Regions from separate parts of the Variovorax sp. CCNWLW186 genome, predicted to be linked through region 1. Evidence: riboswitches for the same ligand, from Rfam matches in the RefSeq annotation. Region 1 holds a riboswitch; the other holds the start of a gene.

Region 1 (9,040 bases):
CGACCCCGCACTCCTGCAGCACCGAGGCCTCGCTCAAGAGGACGTTAGCACCTCCGCCCGCATGCATAACGGGCAATACAACCATCACTCGCTTACCTTCGAATTGCTGGCGGATCTGCTCTCGAATGCGTAGCCGCTCATCCATTACCTGTATTCGGCTGCGCGCGGCCATCAGCCCAAGGTTGTACCGCGTGATTTCCAGCTGACTCATGATCGGAGCGCTGGTGTGCTTCCGATGCAAATTCTCGTCTGCTATCTGCACAAGTTTCATCCTGCGCTCGGTGGAATAGCTCTTGGATTGCGCATGAAACACATACACGTCGTCGGCGACGGCCAGTTGCCACCCCTTCAGGAACGCTCTGACGCAAAGATCATTTTCTTCGCCATAGCCCTTCCCGAAGTTCTCCTCATCAAAAAGGCCAACGTCCGATAAATGCTCGCGACGAATCAGAAGACAGAATCCATTGAGAAACCCCACCCGCGGATAGGACCGGCGCGAGGCCATAGCAACACGTTGCGCCATCGCAGCTATCGTCATCCCAGTTGGCAAAGGATTGGATGACCAATCGCCATCGTTATCGAAAATCCGAGGGACAGACTGCCAGGATGCCGTATTACTTAGAGGCCCCACCACACCAATTCGCGGATCGGAATTTGCGCACTCAACCATTCTGTCAAGCCATTGGGCAGAAACGACAGTGTCACTATTCAGCAGAACTACGAATTCTCCACTTGACGCCCGCAAACCTGCATTGGCTGCGAGAGTGTATCCTTGGGCAACCTCATGGCGTATCAATATCCCATCTTGGTCCCTGATGAAATCGGCAAGATAATTCTTAGTATCTTCAGCGCTGCCATCGTCAACCACAATAATGCGATATGGTGGCAACGTATGAGCGACTACCGAACTAAGACAATTCTTGACGTCCGATAGCGCGTTATGCACGCAGACGATTACGTCTACTGTGGCGCAATGTTGGTTTAAGGTGTACTGCGTCTGACGCCGTTCCAACGCCGGTTCCGCATGTAGATGTGCAGCGAAACCGGACTGGTCAAAGGCGACTATGCGCCGCTTCAATCCTGAAATTCCCTCTTGCGCTACGATCTTGCCTGCGGTCCGCATCAAACGCATTCGCCCTCCTGCAGCCTTGCTCGCAGGCGAAAAGAGTCTTTTAACTGTACGCAAATTTGCGAGCCGGGCGCCTGCCCAGCGGACCGGACGGGATACCTTCCAACTCGTCGATGCCAAAACCTCTCGCAACGCCGCGTCCAGCATGGCCTCTCGTTGCAACGCTTGAGCAAGTTGCGATTGACTGCTCACTCGCTCTTCTTCGGATTTCGCGCGCGCCGCTCGTAGCACCTCATGTTGGCTCTCAAGGTGGCTGAGACGCCTATACATATCCGAAATGCGATCCTCATTAGCATTGAGTTCGGCTTCTTTCGCTTTGAGTCGAGCCACGATCTCAGCGTTCTGCATTAACAGTTCGCCAACGCGCTTCTCGCCGGCGGTGGCAGTTTCAGCCTGCTCGCTCAATACGACGGACATGTCGGCGATCTTTCGATCAACTTCGATCATGTGGCCCAATGCACCGAATAATCTTGTGATGTACGCACGGCCTTTCTGTGTACCAAAGGACCGCAACAGCGACAATGCCGCTGGGCTTTGATCAGCACCATAAAACAAAACGCCAAGTCCGTGCGAGTGCATGAATTCGACCGTCGGATAAGCGCTCGACAACTCTTCCCACAGACGCCACACGCCGAAACCTCGCTCGCGAACGTTGATGTCATGAAAGAGCACGATCGATTGTTGCGTAAGCTTAGGCTTCCACGATTCGAAATCGTGCTTTACGGCCTCGTATGTGTGAAGCCCATCGATATGCAATAGATCGATACTTCCGTCCGAGAAATAGCTAATGGCCTCATCGAACGTCATGCGCAACAAGCGCGAAAAGCTGTCGAACTGGACATTTCTCGACTGAACATGCGCAAAGACTTCTTCACCATAGAGGCCAGCGTGTTCATCGCCTTGCCAGAGGTCAATCGCGTAGCACTTGGCGTCCAGTCGCGCGCGCTCCACTGCTTGGCAGAACGAAAAGTAAGAGTGCCCGTAGTGCGTACCAAGCTCCACCAGCACGCGCGGCCTAACCACTTCGACGATCCATGTTCCAAAGGGAATATGGCCCAACCAAGCGCTCGGCTGGGGTGCAATATCAATATTTCCCAGCGCAGCACTGAAATCAAGCTCAGACATAATCTCTCATTCGTTTTCGTGGATATCGCACGTGTTCAGTTGCATCCGACGTGTGGCCGTCCCAGCGGCCACCTACTAATGTCGTACGCTGCATTACGCAGCGAATATCTCGGCCTGATGCAGTGCCGTTCCCGCGGCATCCTTCGATGAGAGCATTGGCTCAATCGCGATATTGGGCCAAGCGATAGCAATGTCCTTGTCGTTCCATGTAATGCATCGCTCATGCGCCGGCGCGTAGTAGTCGGTCGTCTTGTAGAGGAAATCCGCGCTGTCGCTGAGAACAAGAAAGCCGTGCGCAAAACCGGGAGGCACCCACAACTGCCTGTGGTTGTCCTCGCTGAGCTCCTCGCCCACCCATTTACCGAAGGTCGGCGATGACTTGCGAATATCCACGGCCACGTCAAACACGGCGCCTCGCACCACACGCACCAGCTTTCCTTGCGGCTGCTGGATCTGATAATGCAGCCCCCGCAGCACGCCTTTGGCAGAGCGCGAATGGTTGTCCTGCACGAACTCTATATGCCGTCCGACCGCCTCGTCGAAAGCCTTGCTGTTGAAGCTCTCGTAGAAGAATCCGCGCGCATCACCGAACACCTTGGGTTCGATGACGAGCACGTCGGGGATCGCGGTTGGCGTCGCCTTCATGAGCGCACCTCCTCGGCCAGCAGATGATTCAGATATTTGCCGTAGCCATTTTTCTGCAATGGCGCGGCGAGCTTTACCAACTGCTCCCGGTCGATGAACCCATTGCGCCAGGCGATCTCTTCAGGGCACGCGATTTTCAGCCCCTGCCGATGCTCGAGCGTTGCGATGAACTGCCCTGCTTCGAGCAAGCTCTCGTGCGTGCCGGTATCCAGCCACGCATAGCCGCGCTGCATGATCTGCACGTTGAGTTGATCGAGGTCCAGGTAGGCCTGGTTGACCGCGGTAATTTCCAGCTCGCCGCGCGCGCTGGGCTTCACGGCCTTGGCGATGTCGACGACCTGGTTGTCGTAGAAATAAAGGCCCGTCACGGCGTAGCTGCTCTTGGGCTTGGCCGGTTTTTCTTCGATGCTGCTGGCCTTGCCTTGTGCATCAAAGGCCACAACGCCGTAGCGCTCTGGGTCGTGCACGTGATAGGCGAACACCGTGGCGCCCGCCGATTTCGCATCGGCATCGGCCAGCAGGTGCGCAAAGTCGTGGCCATAGAAGATGTTGTCGCCCAGCACCAGCGCGCTCGGCGAATTGCCGACGAACTTGTCGCCGATGATGAAGGCCTGCGCGAGCCCGTCGGGACTGGGCTGCACCGCGTACTGCAAGTTGATGCCCCATTGGCTGCCGTCGCCCAGCAGCTGCTGGAAGCGCGGGGTGTCCTGCGGCGTGCTGATGATCAGGATGTCGCGCATGCCGCCGAGCATCAGCGTGCTGAGCGGGTAATAGATCATCGGCTTGTCGTACACCGGCAACAGCTGTTTGCTGAGCGCGAGCGTGGCGGGATGCAGCCGGGTGCCCGAGCCGCCGGCCAGGATGATGCCCTTGCGTTGCGTGGTCTTCGTGGTCATCGTTGTATTTCTTTCTTGCTTTCTCTGCTTACTAGGCAACGCGCGTTTAAAGGGTCTCGCGCAGCATGCGGGCGACGCCTTGTTGCCAGTGCGGCAGCACCAGGCCAAAGGTGGATTGCAGCTTGCGCGTATCGAGGCGCGAATTGGCCGGCCGCGTAGCGGGCGTGGGGAAGGCACTCGTGGGTACGGCTTCGACCTGTTCGGGGCCGGCCTTGAGCTCTACGCCGGCTTGGCGCGCCTGCCCAAGCACAAAGCGTGCATAGCCGCACCAGGTGGTCTCGCCGCCGGCCACCGCGTGATACAGGCCGGCTTTGGAAGGGTCTTGCAAAGTGGCACGAATCGCATGCGCCGTGACATCGGCCAGCAGTTCGGCACCTGTCGGGGCGCCAAATTGGTCGTCGATGACGGTCAGCTTGTCGCGCTCCTTGGCAAGCCGCAACATGGTCTTGGCGAAGTTGCCGCCGCGCGCGGCAAACACCCAGCTGGTGCGAAAGATCAGGTGCTTGGCGCAGTGCTTGGCCACCAACTGTTCGCCTTCGAGCTTGGTGCGGCCATACACACTGAGTGGGCCGGTGGCATCGTCTTCTTGCCAAGGCTTGCTGCCGCTGCCATCGAACACGTAGTCGGTGGAGTAATGCACCATGAGTGCACCGATCTGCCCGGCGGCTTCGGCCACCACGCCGGGCGAAGTGGCGTTGAGCTTGCGCGCGAAGTCGGGCTCGCTCTCGGCTTTGTCCACGGCCGTGTGAGCCGCGGCATTGACGATCACGTCAGGCCGCACCTTGAGCACAGTCTCGGCCAACTGGTCGGGACGGCTGAAGTCGGCGTTGAAGTCGGTGCTGTCGAAATCGAGCGCCACCAGTTCGCCCAGCGGCGCGAGGCTGCGCTGCAACTCCCAGCCGACCTGTCCGCCCTTGCCCAGCAGCAGCAGCTTCATGCGGTGGCCTTGGCCGCGGGTGCGGCGTCGTATTGCTTCTCGACCCATGCGCGGTACGCGCCGCTTTGCACGTTGCGCACCCATTCGGCGTTCGCGAGGTACCACTCGACGGTCTTGCGGATGCCGGTGTCGAAGGTTTCGGCGGGCTTCCAGCCCAGCTCACGCTCCAGCTTGCGTGCATCGATCGCGTAGCGCCGGTCGTGGCCGGGGCGATCGGTAACGTAGCTGATCTGTTCCTTGTACGGTTTGCCATCGGCGCGCGGGCGCAGTTCGTCGAGCAGCGCGCACACGGTGTTCACGATCTCGATGTTGGGCTTCTCGTTCCAGCCACCGACGTTGTACGTCTCGCCGAGCTTGCCGGCCTCGAGCACGCGGCGAATGGCGCTGCAGTGGTCCTTCACATAGAGCCAGTCGCGCACCTGCATGCCGTCGCCGTACACCGGCAAGGGCTTGCCAGCCAGGGCGTTGACGATCATCAGGGGGATGAGCTTCTCGGGGAAGTGGAACGGCCCGTAGTTGTTGGAGCAGTTGGTGGTGACCACCGGCAGGCCGTAGGTGTGGTGCCAGGCGCGCACGAGATGGTCGCTGGCGGCCTTGCTGGCTGAGTAGGGGCTGTTGGGCTCGTACTTGTTCTCTTCGGTAAAGGCGGGATCGGTCTTGGAAAGTGAGCCGTAGACCTCGTCAGTCGACACGTGAAGGAAGCGGAAGGCAGACTTTTGCTCAGCCGGCAGTGCGCTCCAGTAGCCGCGCACCGACTCGAGCAGGCGAAAGGTGCCGAGCACGTTGGTTTGCACGAAGTCTTCGGGGCCATGGATAGAGCGATCCACGTGCGATTCCGCGGCAAAATTCACGATAGCGCGTGGCTTGTGCTCGGCCAACAGGCGATCGACCAAAGCGCTGTCGCCGATGTCGCCCTGCACGAAGATGTGGTTCGGGTTGCCCTTGAGCGAGGCGAGCGTCTCAAGGTTGCCCGCATAGGTCAGCTTGTCGAGATTCACGATGGGCTCGTCGCTCTGCGCCAGCCAGTCGAGTACGAAGTTGGCGCCAATGAAGCCCGCGCCGCCGGTTACCAGGATCATGAGTCTCCCCGAAGTTTCGAATCAATGACAATTATCCCATTGGTCGAATTGTCAAAAATCCATGGTCGGCTCTTCGCGGTCCCAGCCTACAATGGCGTTAATGCAGGAGAGCGAGTAGTTCTTTTTACTACTCCACCGAAGGCGCAAACTCCCATAAACGCTCAGGTCGGCCGAACGAAACCGTTGAAGTTCTTTCAAAGAGTTTCGTGGCATGTACTGCACCAACTGACACGCCGTCTGGAGAGCCATCACCTTGCGTGATGCACCGAAGGAGCAAACCCGTTGCGGGCGCAACGGGTGAATCTCTCAGGTACCGAGGACAGGGGGAGCGGCAACTTGGACGGCGGTCGTCCGGTTGCTTGCTATTTATTCGATAGCAACCTCGCCCGCGGTTCAAGCGCTTCAACCTCAAAGGTACTTGAAATGCGCGTGATCGTTCTTGGCGCCGGCTTGCTCGGCGTGACCTCGGCTTACTACCTCCAGCAACTCGGCCACGAAGTAACCGTCATCGACCGGCAGGCCACCCCCGCCGCCGAGACCAGTTTTGCCAACGGCGGGCAGATCTCCGTCAGCCATGCCGAACCCTGGGCCAATCCGAGCGCACCGCTCAAGGTGCTGCAGTGGTTGGGCAAGGAAGACGCCCCGCTGCTCTTTCGCATTCGCGCGGACATGCGCCAATGGCTCTGGGGCTTGCAGTTCCTGCGCGAATGCACCCCCGGCCGCACGAAGCACAACATCGAGCAGATCGTGCGCCTGGGCACCTACAGCCGCGAAGTGCTGCAGCAATTGCGGCGCGACACCGGCATCGCCTACGACCAGCGCACGCAAGGCATCCTGCACTTCTATACGACGCAGAAAGAGTTCGACAGCGCTCTTGCGCCCGCCGAGCAGATGCGCGCACTCGGCTGCGAACGGCAAGTCATCTCCGCGGATGAGGCAGTGAAGATCGAGCCCGCCCTGGCCCACATCCGTCCGCAATTGGCCGGCGCCACTTACACGGCAGAAGACGAATCCGGCGACGCCAACCTCTTCGCACGCGAAATGGCACGCCTTGCGACAGCAGCCGGCGTGAAGTTCCTCATGAGCCACACGGTGACTGCGCTGCGCGAAGCGGGCGGCAGCATCGACCACGTGGAAGCTACCGACAGCGAAGGCCGCTTCCAACGCATTCGCGGCGACGCCTTCGTGCTTGCGATGGGCTCATTGAGTCCGCTGTATGCCGCGCCGCTGGGCATTCGCCTGCCGATCTATCCGGCCAAAGGCTATTCGGTCACGCTGCCAGTCAAAGACGCGACGAAGGCGCACCAGGTTTCGCTGACCGACGACGAGTTCAAGCTGGTGTTCTCGCGCTATACGTCGGCCTCCGGCGACCGCCTGCGCATTGCCGGCACGGCCGAGCTCAATGGCTACGACCGCGACTTGAACCGCGTGCGCTGCGAAGCGATCGTGCGGCGCGTTGAACAGCTCTTCCCCGGCGCCGGCGACACCACGCAGGCGCAGTTCTGGACCGGCCTGCGCCCCGCGACGCCGAGCAATGTGCCTTTGATCGGCAAGACGAAGCTGCCCAACCTGTACCTGAACACCGGGCACGGCACGCTCGGCTGGACGCATGCGTGCGGCTCGGGCAAGTCGGTGGCGCGGATCGTGAGCGGGCTTGCACCCGAAGTCGATTTTGCGTTTGCCGGCATGCCTACGCCAGCAGCGCGCCTGCTCCAGCCGGCCTGATCTGGCCGTGGCGGCGGTCAGTCGTTGCCGGTAAACACCGTCAACACCCCCGTATACCCATACAAGTGGTGCCGGGCAATCTCCCCCGCCGCAAAGAAACCGACCAGCGGCACGTCGCCCAGCGCGTGCCGCACGATCTGCAACTCGGCGCCCGGTGCGCCGAAGTGTGGCCCGCCGCGCCCCGAGCAGCTCACGTACACGGCACCGGCAATGCGGCGCGCCGGGTGCGGCGCTGCTTCGGCCTCCCCGGCCGCCACCGCGCGCGCGGTGGCCAGGGTCTGTTCTTCGGGCTCCAGTTCTTCGCGGATTTCCGCGCAGATGCGCATCAGGTCGGCGCGCGCGGCCTGTGCATTGCGCCGGCAGAAGGTCAGGCGCATGCCGGCCTCGGCCACATCGGCAATGGCGATGCCGCGCCGCGTCGGATCCAGGCCGATGATGTGGCGCACCAGCACGTCGGCGCCCAGGTCGCCGGTGCGGCGGATGCCGTCGCTGCCCGCATCGGCCAGGCCCACCAGGGTGGCGCGCACGGCGTCGATGGCTTCCTGCGGGCGCTCGAGCGAGACCTGCAAGTCGGCCAGCAGCACGTCGAGTGCGGGCTCGCCATCGAGCTTGAGCAGCAGGTTGCCGTCGGCCTCGGTGATCTCGCGCTCGCGCCCCCCGCCGGAGCGCAGCGGCTGGCAGCCTTGCGTGACGCGCGACACCAGCCGCACGCCTTCGCCGAACACCACACCCGACAAGCCACCCGAGAACACGCCGCCCGCCGCGCCGTGGCCGCGGATGTTGCCGTTGCCGCCGACCGCAAACTGCAAGGCGCCCGCACGGCCCGACGAGAGGCCGCCGAACAGGTAGCCGGTGTCGGTGCGGCCCGCCATCTCACCGATCAATTCGGTGAGATCGGGGGTGGCCGGGTCCGCGTGTACCAGCGCCGTATGCGCTTCGAAGCCGCTCATCTCGGAGTTGCCCAGTGGAGCCACGCCGGAGAACACACGATATTGATCGCTCGGCAGCGCGCAGAGCATCAGGCTCAGGCCGGGCTCGTCGAAGTATTCGGCATTGTTGGCCGACACACCGATGCCGACGGTGCCGGACCAGTCGGTCACCTCCGGAAGCTCGGCGCTCAGGTGGTCGAGGATGTCTTGCGCATCGGACGCGTAGTGGTCGGTGATGTAGAGCAGCCCGAGCGTCGGTGCCGAGGCGTAGTCGGGCAGCGCCATCTGGGCGCGCAACTGGGCCAGCACAAGGCCGGCCGCCATGCGCCATTGCGGATGGGTGGCGTGACCGGAGGGAAACAACTTCATGATGCGTGCCAACCCGTTCTCTTCAAGATGTGTATGTATGACGTCAGCGCCGTCCGGTCGTTCGCTTTCGCGCGACGGTCGGCGCCTTCTTTTTGGCGGCGGTTGCTGTCGCCTTCCTTGCGGCCGGCTTTGAAGCTGCGGGAGCGGCGGCCGGTGCCGGCACCTTGATCTGGGCCGCGTCATGCAGGGCCGATGTGGCGATCTGC
Region 2 (9,040 bases), on a different contig from region 1:
GCCGCACATTGCGCCGCCGGAGGCCTTCGAGGGCAAGGCGCTGTGGGTGAGCCATGGCAGCGCCGACAACGTGATTGCGCCAAGCGCGGCACAAGCCACGCGCGAATTGGCGCGTGGCTTGCCGCTGGCGCTCTCGGGTGCGGACTTTCCCGGCGGGCATGAAATCCGGCCGGCCGAGCTGCAAGGCACGCTGGCGTGGCTTCAGGCGCTCAGCACCTCAGCGGGTACGCCCCAGTCGCGGCCATAGAAGCCTTTTTTCGCTTGGCCGGCGCGTCACAGTGCGTTACGGGATGACGAGGGATGACACCGGGGAGGGCCGCAGAACTGGTGCACCATAGCCGTTCGCCTCCCACTGCAATCCTCGCAAAAGGAATATTGCCGACATGTCCGACAGCGACACCTCCGAATTCAGGCCGCGCCGCGAGAGCTCGGCCGGCACCATCATCATCGGCCTGCTGGCGATAGCGGCCGCTCTCCTGGGCTGGCGCTGGTACCAGCAGCAACAGCCGCAGCCAGTCGAGCCGGCGCCCACCGCGGCCACCGCGCCGAACGACGGGCCCGTGCCCGCACCGCCGCCAGCCCCATTGCCCGAATCGCTGGAGCCCAAGAACCCCATCGATGCGATCGCGCTGCCCGCCTCGGGCCTGCCCACGGTGGCCGATTCCGACACGCGCGTGATGTCGGCGCTGGTCGATCTGCTGGGCAGCCAGAACGTGGCGGAATTCGTGCAGTTCGACGGCGTGGTGCGCCGCTTCGTGGCCACCATCGACAACCTGTCGCGCGAGCAGGCGCCAGCGAGTGCATGGCCGGTGCAGCCCACCAAGCAGCGCTTTGCCACCGAAGGCAAGGGCGAGGCGCAGACCATCGCGGCCAACAATGCCGCGCGCTACAACCCCATTGTGCTGCTTGCGGGGTCGGTCGACCCGGCCAAGGCCGCCAAGACGTATGCGCGGCTCTATCCGCTCTTTCAGAAAGCGTATGAAGAGCTTGGCTATCCAGGCCGCTATTTCAACGACCGGCTCATTGCCGTGATCGACCATCTGCTGCAGGCGCCCGAACCCGCCGGCCCGGTGCAGGTCCGGCTCGTCGAGGTCAAGGGCAACGTGTCGTCGCAGCGGCCCTGGGTGCGCTATGAATACGCCGATCCGCAGCTCGAGTCGCTCTCGTCCGGCCAGAAGATCATGGTGCGGGTGGGGCTGGAAAACGAGCGCAAGCTCAAGGCCAGCCTGCGCGGCTTCCGCGAGCAGATTGCCACGGGCGACATGGCCAAGAAGAAGCAGCGCTGACCCATCGCGCCGTTGACGCGTGCCGATCGCGCGCCGTGTAGGCGCGGGCCGATTGCGCGCGCTGCGGATGCCGTGGATGATTTGTCCTCACGATTTCGAGGACAACCGTATGAACCTGATGAGCGTCGACCTCTACCAGAGTGCTACCGATCCCGAGAAGTTTCTGGCGCTGCCCGCCGGCACCGACCCCGCCGACCTCATGGGGCCGATGACCTTCGACCGGGACTACGCGCACATCAAGCGCTACCAGGAAGCCTTCGAATTCGATCCGTCCGTTCCTTACGCGGGCGTGAACGCCGCGAAGATCGCCGCGGACATCCTCACCGTGAAGTGGGCGATGTACCGCCGCGAAGGCTAGCGAAGCGAAGAAGGCCCCCTGATCAGGCCTCTTCGGTTTCCTGGTATTCGCCCACTGGCACGCAGCTGCAGAACAGGTTGCGGTCACCGTACACGTTGTCGACCCGGCCGATGGGCGGCCAGTACTTGGCCTGCTTGAGTTCGGCCAGCGGAAACGCGCCGAGCTCACGCGAGTAGGGGTGCGACCATTCGGTGCCGAGCAGGCTCGCGGCGGTGTGGGGCGCGTGCTTCAGCGGGTTGTCGTCCTTGGGCCAGACGCCTTCTTCCACGCGGCGGATCTCGCCGCGAATGGCGATCATCGCTTCGACGAAGCGGTCCAGCTCGGCCAGCGGCTCGCTCTCGGTGGGCTCGACCATCAGCGTGCCCGGCACCGGAAAGCTCAAGGTCGGCGCATGAAAGCCGTAGTCGATCAGGCGCTTGGCCACGTCTTCGGCGGTGACGCCGCTGGTGTCCTTGAGCGGGCGCAGGTCCAGGATGCATTCGTGCGCAACGTGGCCGTTGGGGCTTGCGTACAGCGTGGGGTAGTGGTCCTTCAGCCGCGCGCTGATGTAGTTGGCGCTCAGGATGGCGGTTTCGGTTGCGGCCTGCAGCCCCTTGGCGCCCATCATGCGGCAGTACATCCAGCTGATCGGCAGCACGGCCGCATTGCCCAGCGGCGCCGCGGAAACCGCACCGACGCCGTTCGACGCGATGCCGGCCGTCGCATGGCCCGGCAGGTACGGCACCAGGTCTTCGACCACGCACACCGGGCCCACGCCCGGCCCGCCGCCGCCGTGCGGAATGCAGAAGGTCTTGTGCAGGTTCAGGTGGCTCACGTCGCCGCCGAATTCGCCCGGCGCGGCCACGCCGACCAGCGCATTCATGTTGGCGCCATCGACATACACGCGGCCGCCGTGTTCGTGCACCAGCTCGCAGAGCTCTTTCACGCGGGTTTCGAACACGCCGTGCGTGCTGGGGTAGGTGATCATTACCGCGGCCAGCTTGTCGCTGTGCTTTTCGCAGGCGCGCTTCAGGTCGTCCATGTCGACGTTGCCCTGCGCGTCGCAGGCGGTCACCACCACCTGCAGGCCGACCATTTGCGCGCTTGCGGGGTTGGTGCCGTGCGCCGACGAGGGAATCAGGCAGATGTTGCGATGGCCCTGGCCCTTGGCCTCATGGAAGGACTTGATCGCCAGCAGGCCCGCGTACTCGCCCTGCGAGCCGGCATTGGGCTGCAGGCTGATGCCCGCGTAGCCGGTGGCTTCGCAAAGCCACGCGCGCAGCTGCGCGTCGAGCTGCGCATAGCCTTGCTGCTGCTCGGCGGGCGCGAAGGGGTGGATGTTCGCGAACTCGGGCCAGGTGATGGGGATCATCTCGCTGGTCGCGTTGAGCTTCATCGTGCAACTGCCCAGCGGAATCATGCTGCGGTCGAGCGCCAGGTCCTTGTCCGAGAGGCTGCGGATGTAGCGCAGCATCGCCGTCTCGCTCTTGTGCGTGTTGAACACCGGGTGCGTCAGAAAGGCGCTGGTGCGGCGCAGGTCTTCGGGCAGGCGCGGCGCGGTGTTGGCCAGGTCGTCGAAACGCGGCATCGGCGTGCCCGCGGGCACGAACAGGGCCCAGAGCGTTTCGATGTCGGCGCGCGTCGTGGTTTCGTCGAGCGAAATGCCCAGGTGCTGCTGCAGCCGCTGGCGCAAGTTGACGCCGGCCGCGGTGGCGCGCTCGATGATCTTCGGCGTGTCTTCGCCTGTGCGGATGGTCAGCGAATCAAAGGCGGTGCCGTTGACCGGCTCGCGGCCCATTTGCGCCAGGCCCTGCGCAAGGATGGCGGTGAGCGCCGCCACGCGCTGCGCGATGCGGGTAAGTCCGTCGGGCCCGTGGTACACGGCGTACATGCTGGCCACAACGGCCGGCAGCACCTGCGCGGTGCAGATGTTCGAAGTGGCCTTCTCACGGCGAATGTGCTGCTCGCGCGTTTGCAGCGCGAGGCGGTAGGCGGGTTGGCCGTGCGTGTCGACGCTCACGCCGACGAGACGGCCCGGCAGCGAGCGCTTGAATTCGTCGCGGCAGGCCAGGTAGGCGGCGTGCGGGCCGCCGTTGCACAGCGGCATGCCGAAGCGCTGCGTGGTGCCGCAGACGATGTCCGCGTCCCATTCGCCCGGCGGCGCGAGCAGGGTGAGCGCGAGCAGGTCGGCCGCCACGCAGAAGGCGGCGTCGCACTGGTGCGCATGGCCCGCGAGCGGGCGCAGGTCATGCACGTGGCCGGTGGTGGCGGGGTACTGCGCGAGCACGCCGAAGAATTCGCAGCTCGCCATCAAGTGCGGCAGCGTCTCCGACACGGTGCTCACTTTCACCTCGATGCCCAGCGGCGCGGCGCGCGTCTTGATGACCTCGATGGTCTGCGGGTGGCAGTCGCCCGACACCAGGAACACGTTGCTCTTGCTCTTCACGCTGCGCTTGGCGAGCGTCATCGCCTCGGCGGCGGCCGTGGCTTCGTCGAGCATCGAGGCGTTGGCAATGGCCATGCCCGTCAGGTCGCACACCATGGTCTGGAAGTTGAGCAGCGCTTCCATGCGGCCCTGCGAAATCTCGGCCTGGTAGGGCGTGTAGGCGGTGTACCAGGCGGGGTTCTCGAGCACGTTGCGCAAGATCACGCCCGGCGTGTGCGTGCCGTAGTAGCCCTGGCCGATGAAGCTCTTGAACACCTTGTTCTTCGCCGCAATGGCCTTCAGTTCGGCCAGCGCGTCCGCCTCGGTCACCGGCGCGGGCAGCCGCATCGGCCTGGCGCGTCGAATGGCCGCGGGCACGATGCCGTCGATGAGCTCCGCCCGCGTTTCCGAGCCGATCACCGGCAGCATGCGCGCCTCGTCTTCCGCATCGATGCCGATGTGGCGGGCGAGAAATTCTTCGGCGTTCTCTAGTTGTTGCAGGGAAGGCTGGGCGGGAATCGGCATGGCGGTAAAGGCTCGGGGAATGAGGAAGGGCGGCTGAAGAACCCGGCGGATCAGGATTCGGCGGCGAACTTGTCGTAGCTGGCGGCGTCGAGCAGCGCGTCGAGTTGCGACGGCTCGCTGAGCTTGACCTTGAAGAACCAGCCGGCGGCCAGCGGGTCGGTGTTGGCGAGCGAGGGATCGGCGCGCAGGGCTTCGTTCACTTCGGTGATCTCGCCCGACACGGGCATGAACACATCGGCCGCGGCCTTGACCGATTCGACGACACCGGCCACTTCACCTTGCGCAAAGGTCTTGCCCACTTCAGGCAGATCGACAAAGACCACGTCGCCCAGCGCATCCTGCGCGTGCACGGTAATGCCGACAGTGGCTGCGTCGCCTTCGGCCGAGACCCATTCGTGGTCCTTGGTGTACTTGATGCTCATGGTGAAAAACTCCTCGTGGAAAAAATGATCTGATTCAGGCAGCGCAGAGCCTAGCCGCGGTAGTAGCGCGTCGGCACGAAAGGCAGGGTCGAGACTTCCATCGGCACCGGCTTGCCGCGCACGATCGCCTGCACGCGCGTGCCAGGCTCTGAAAACGCGGTGGCCACGTAGCCCATGGCAACCGGGCGATCGGCCGTCGGGCCGAGCAGGCCGCTGGTCACAATGCCGATGTCCCGGCCTTCGAAAGATTGCAGGAGCGTGCCGTCGCGTACCGGAACGCGTTCCAGCGCCACAAGGCCGACGCGCTTGCGCTTCAGGGTGTCGTGGTCGGTGCGGCCCGCGGCGCCGGCCGTAGCGGCGGCCAGTTGCGCCAGCACCTTGGCCGCACCCGGAAAGCCGCCTTCGCGCGCGCCGCCCGTGCGGCGCACCTTCTGGATCGCCCAGTTGAGCGAGGCCTCGACTGGCGTGGTGGTGGTGTCGATGTCGTTGCCGTACAGGCAGAGCCCGGCTTCGAGCCGTAGCGAATTGCGCGCGCCCAGGCCGATGGGCTTGACCTCGGGCTGCGCCAGCAGCAAGCGGGCGAGGGCGTCGGCATCCTTGCCGGCCACCGAAATCTCGAAGCCGTCTTCGCCCGTGTAGCCGCTGCGCGTGGCAAAGGCCGGAATGCCGCCGATCTGCACCGCGCCGCCGGTCATGAACACAAAGCGCTCGATGCCGGGCGACAAGCGGGCCAGCACCGTGGCGGCCTGCGGGCCCTGCAGCGCGAGCAGCGCATGGTCGGGCATGGGCTGCACGTCGCAGCGGGCGCCGATCTTCTGCTGGATATGGGCGAGGTCGGCCACCTTGCAGGCGCCGTTCACGATCACGAAGATCGAGCCGTGCCCTTCGTTGAAGAACATCAGGTCGTCGAGGATGCCGCCTTCGTCGTTCAGCAGCAGCCCGTAGCGCTGCTTGCCGGGCGCCAGGTCGATCACGTCGACCGGCATGAGGGTCTCGAATGCGGCGGCGGCATCGGGCCCCACCAGGCGCAGCTGGCCCATGTGGGAAATGTCGAACAGGCCGGCCGCGTCGCGCGTGTGCTTGTGCTCGGCCATGAGGCCGGCCGGGTATTGCACGGGCATGGAATAGCCGGCAAACGGCACCATGCGGGCACCCAGTTCCACATGCAGGTCGTGCAGGGGCGTCTTGAGCAATGGGGCGTCGGATGATGATGAAGCGGAAGCGGCCACGGGGCACTCCAAAGGGGCAGTCGAATTCCATGGCGCAAGCCATGGGCCACCCCTGCTGTCCGCTTTACCTGAGAGATTCGCCCCACGATCGGGGTTTGCTCCTTCGGTGGGCCGCCGCATCGTCAAGATGCAACGGCCTCTCTCCAGCAAGGAAACGCCGGCATGCGCCAGCGCCTTGTCAGTCCTTTTGCCTGAGCGTTCGGGAAACCCCTGCGCCTTCGGCGGCCTCGCGTGGCGAAGCTCTCTCCTGACCCTTTGAAGTGTAGTGGATCGCGGAAGGCCTCAGTGCACGGTTTCCGAAGCGGGCGGCAGCAACCTTTCGATACGCTCGCGCAGCGATTCGGCCCGCTCGGCGCCTGCGGCTTTCTCGACTTCATTGAGCATCAGCGCGGCAATCGTCAGCATGGCGTCGCGGTCGCGGGCTTCGCGTAGCGCATCGCGCATCTGCAGCGCAAACTTGGGATCGCGCCGCACGAACATGCGCTCGCAGATGTCGAACAGGAACATGCGCGTGGTGGCCAGGGAACGTTTGCCGTCGAAGTTGTCGGTCGAGGTCTCTACACGGATGGGCTCCGCCGCAGGAGCCGGAATCGGCGTGTGTGCCGGGCCCGCCGAAACGGGTAGGGCGGCTTTGGGCTCGGCGACCTGCGCGTCGTGCAGGTACCCACGGTTCATGAGCGCCCGCAGCGTCTGTTCGGCTTCGTCGCGGCTTGCGAACAGTGGGCTGAAGTCGGTCAGCGAACGCCGGCCGTCGGCCATCAGCAGCAACGCGCGCTCGCGCTGGCTGAGCGTGCGCTGCCCGCCTTGCAGTTCGTCGCGTGCCTTGTCGGTCTTGGTGGGAAACATGGCGCCACAGCTTTCGGAATCGAAGGCTGCAGCATCGTTGGGGCTGGTGACATCTTTGTGAAACGTTTTCCTTACAGGGGCATTTGCCGCATAAAAAAGGGCAGCCCGCGAAGGCTGCCCTTTTTAAATCTGGTTTTCCCGTCGCCTGCTACTTGGCGTACACCAGGTCGCGCAGCGCGAGCGATATCCACGGCACGTAGGTAATCACCATCAGGCAGGCCAGGATCACCAGCACGAAGGGAATGAGGTACTTCACGATCCGGTCGAGCGAGATGCGGGCCACCGTGCACGCCGCGAACAGGTTCACGCCGAAGGGCGGGGTGATCATGCCGAGCGCGAGGTTCACCACCATGATGAGCCCGAAGTGCACCGGGTCGACGCCGAAATGCACCGCCACAGGCGCCAGGATGGGCGCGAGCACGATGATGGCCGCGCTGGTCTCGATGAACATGCCGATGACGAAGAGCGCAGCGTTCACGCCCAAAAGGAACATGGTCGGCGACTTCAGCACCTCCTGCAGCCAATGGCCAATGGCGTCGGGCACGCCCGCGCGCGTGATCAGGAAGGCGAACAGGCCCGCGTTGGCGATGATGAACATGATCACCGCCGACGACAGCACCGACTTGCGCAGGATGAGGTACAGGTCCTTGAGCTTGATCTCCCGGTAGATCACCATGCCGACCACCAGCGCATAGAACACCGCCACCGCCGAAGCCTCGGTGGGGGTAAAGATGCCGCCGTAGATGCCGCCCAGGATGATCACCGGCATCAGCAGTGCCCAGCCGGCCTGCCAGGTCGCCTTGCCGAAGGACATGCGGCCGTCGCCGTCGTTCTTGCCCCAGCCCTTCCACTTGCAATACACCCAGACGAACAGCATCAGCGCCAGGCTGATGAGAATGCCGGGGCCGAAGCCCGCAATGAACAGCTCGCCGATGGACACTTCGGCGCTCACGCCGTACAGAATCATCGGAATGGAAGGCGGAATGATCACGCCCAGCTCGGCGCTGGTGGCCTGAAGCGCCGCCGCGTACGCGGTGGGGTAGCCGTGCTTGATGAGCGCCGGAATCAGGATGGCGCCGATGGCAAAGGTGGTGGCCACCGAAGAGCCCGACACCGCCGCAAAGATCATGCAGGTGAGCACGCAGGTCATGGGCAAGCCGCCCTGCACGCCGCCTACGATGCTCTTGGCAAATTCGACCAGCCGGCGCGAGATGCCGCCGGTTTCCATCAGGTTGCCGGCCAGGATGAAGAACGGAATGGCCGCCAGCGGAAACTTGTTGATCGAATTGAACATCTCCTTCACGGAGATGAGCATGTTCACGTTGGCCACCTGGATACCCAGGATCGATGCGAGCCCGATGGACACCGCCACTGAAACCGACAGTGCAAAACACAGCACCATCGTTGCAACCATCACGGGGGTCATTGCGCGGTCTCCAGTTCGAGCCGCTTGGGATCGAGAAAATTACCAACGATGCCGAACAGGCAAAAAACGGAACCGACCGGCAGCGCCAGGTACGACCACATCATCGACACGCTTTCGAGCCCGGCCATCGATTGCACGCGCCCGCGCATGGCGTAATCCCAGCCCCACCACAGAATGACCAGCATCAGCGCCAGTGCCGCGATGCTGACCGCGGCGTCTAGCACGCGCTTGACGCGCGGCGGGCTCCAGCGGTAGAGCACGTCCACGCTCACCATCGCGCCTTGCCGGAATGCCATCGGAATGCCGAGGAACACCATCCAGATCAGGCTCATGCGGATCAGGATCTCGCTCCATTCGGCCGGTTGCTCGAGCACGAAGCGCGTGACGATCTGGAACACGCCCAACCCCGAGGCGATGACCAGCATCACGCAGGCGGCAATCATCGAGAAGCCGGTGGTCCAGCGCTCGATGCCGAGAAATTTTTCTTTCATCTGCAGTCGTGATGTTGAAAACAAAAAAGCCCGCCAGATGGAACTGAGCGGGC

What was found. A riboswitch is a leader RNA that binds a small molecule or an ion and turns the genes downstream of it on or off. The one in region 1 is predicted to bind glycine.
Region 2: linked by a shared signal. The riboswitch ahead of gcvT (glycine cleavage system aminomethyltransferase GcvT) and the one ahead of V9K97_RS24695 (D-amino acid dehydrogenase) in region 1 are both predicted to bind glycine.

What each region holds. Positions count from the first base shown of each region.
Region 1 is NZ_JBBCBO010000029.1:10,326-19,365, reverse strand. It holds gene V9K97_RS24720 (class I SAM-dependent methyltransferase) at 1-2,254, opposite strand, end outside; gene rfbC (dTDP-4-dehydrorhamnose 3,5-epimerase) at 2,348-2,899, opposite strand; gene rfbA (glucose-1-phosphate thymidylyltransferase RfbA) at 2,896-3,795, opposite strand; gene rfbD (dTDP-4-dehydrorhamnose reductase) at 3,842-4,732, opposite strand; gene rfbB (dTDP-glucose 4,6-dehydratase) at 4,729-5,811, opposite strand; glycine riboswitch at 5,905-6,004, shown strand; glycine riboswitch at 6,039-6,144, shown strand; gene V9K97_RS24695 (D-amino acid dehydrogenase) at 6,235-7,536, shown strand; gene V9K97_RS24690 (FIST signal transduction protein) at 7,554-8,834, opposite strand; gene V9K97_RS24685 (PhaM family polyhydroxyalkanoate granule multifunctional regulatory protein) at 8,878-9,040, opposite strand, start outside.
Region 2 is NZ_JBBCBO010000006.1:11,824-20,863, forward strand. It holds gene V9K97_RS09275 (alpha/beta hydrolase) at 1-247, shown strand, start outside; gene V9K97_RS09280 (DUF3014 domain-containing protein) at 384-1,286, shown strand; gene V9K97_RS09285 (hypothetical protein) at 1,396-1,644, shown strand; gene gcvP (aminomethyl-transferring glycine dehydrogenase) at 1,667-4,573, opposite strand; gene gcvH (glycine cleavage system protein GcvH) at 4,624-4,995, opposite strand; gene gcvT (glycine cleavage system aminomethyltransferase GcvT) at 5,046-6,224, opposite strand; glycine riboswitch at 6,270-6,381, opposite strand; glycine riboswitch at 6,394-6,484, opposite strand; gene V9K97_RS09305 (hypothetical protein) at 6,507-7,070, opposite strand; gene V9K97_RS09310 (TRAP transporter large permease) at 7,219-8,496, opposite strand; gene V9K97_RS09315 (TRAP transporter small permease) at 8,493-8,987, opposite strand.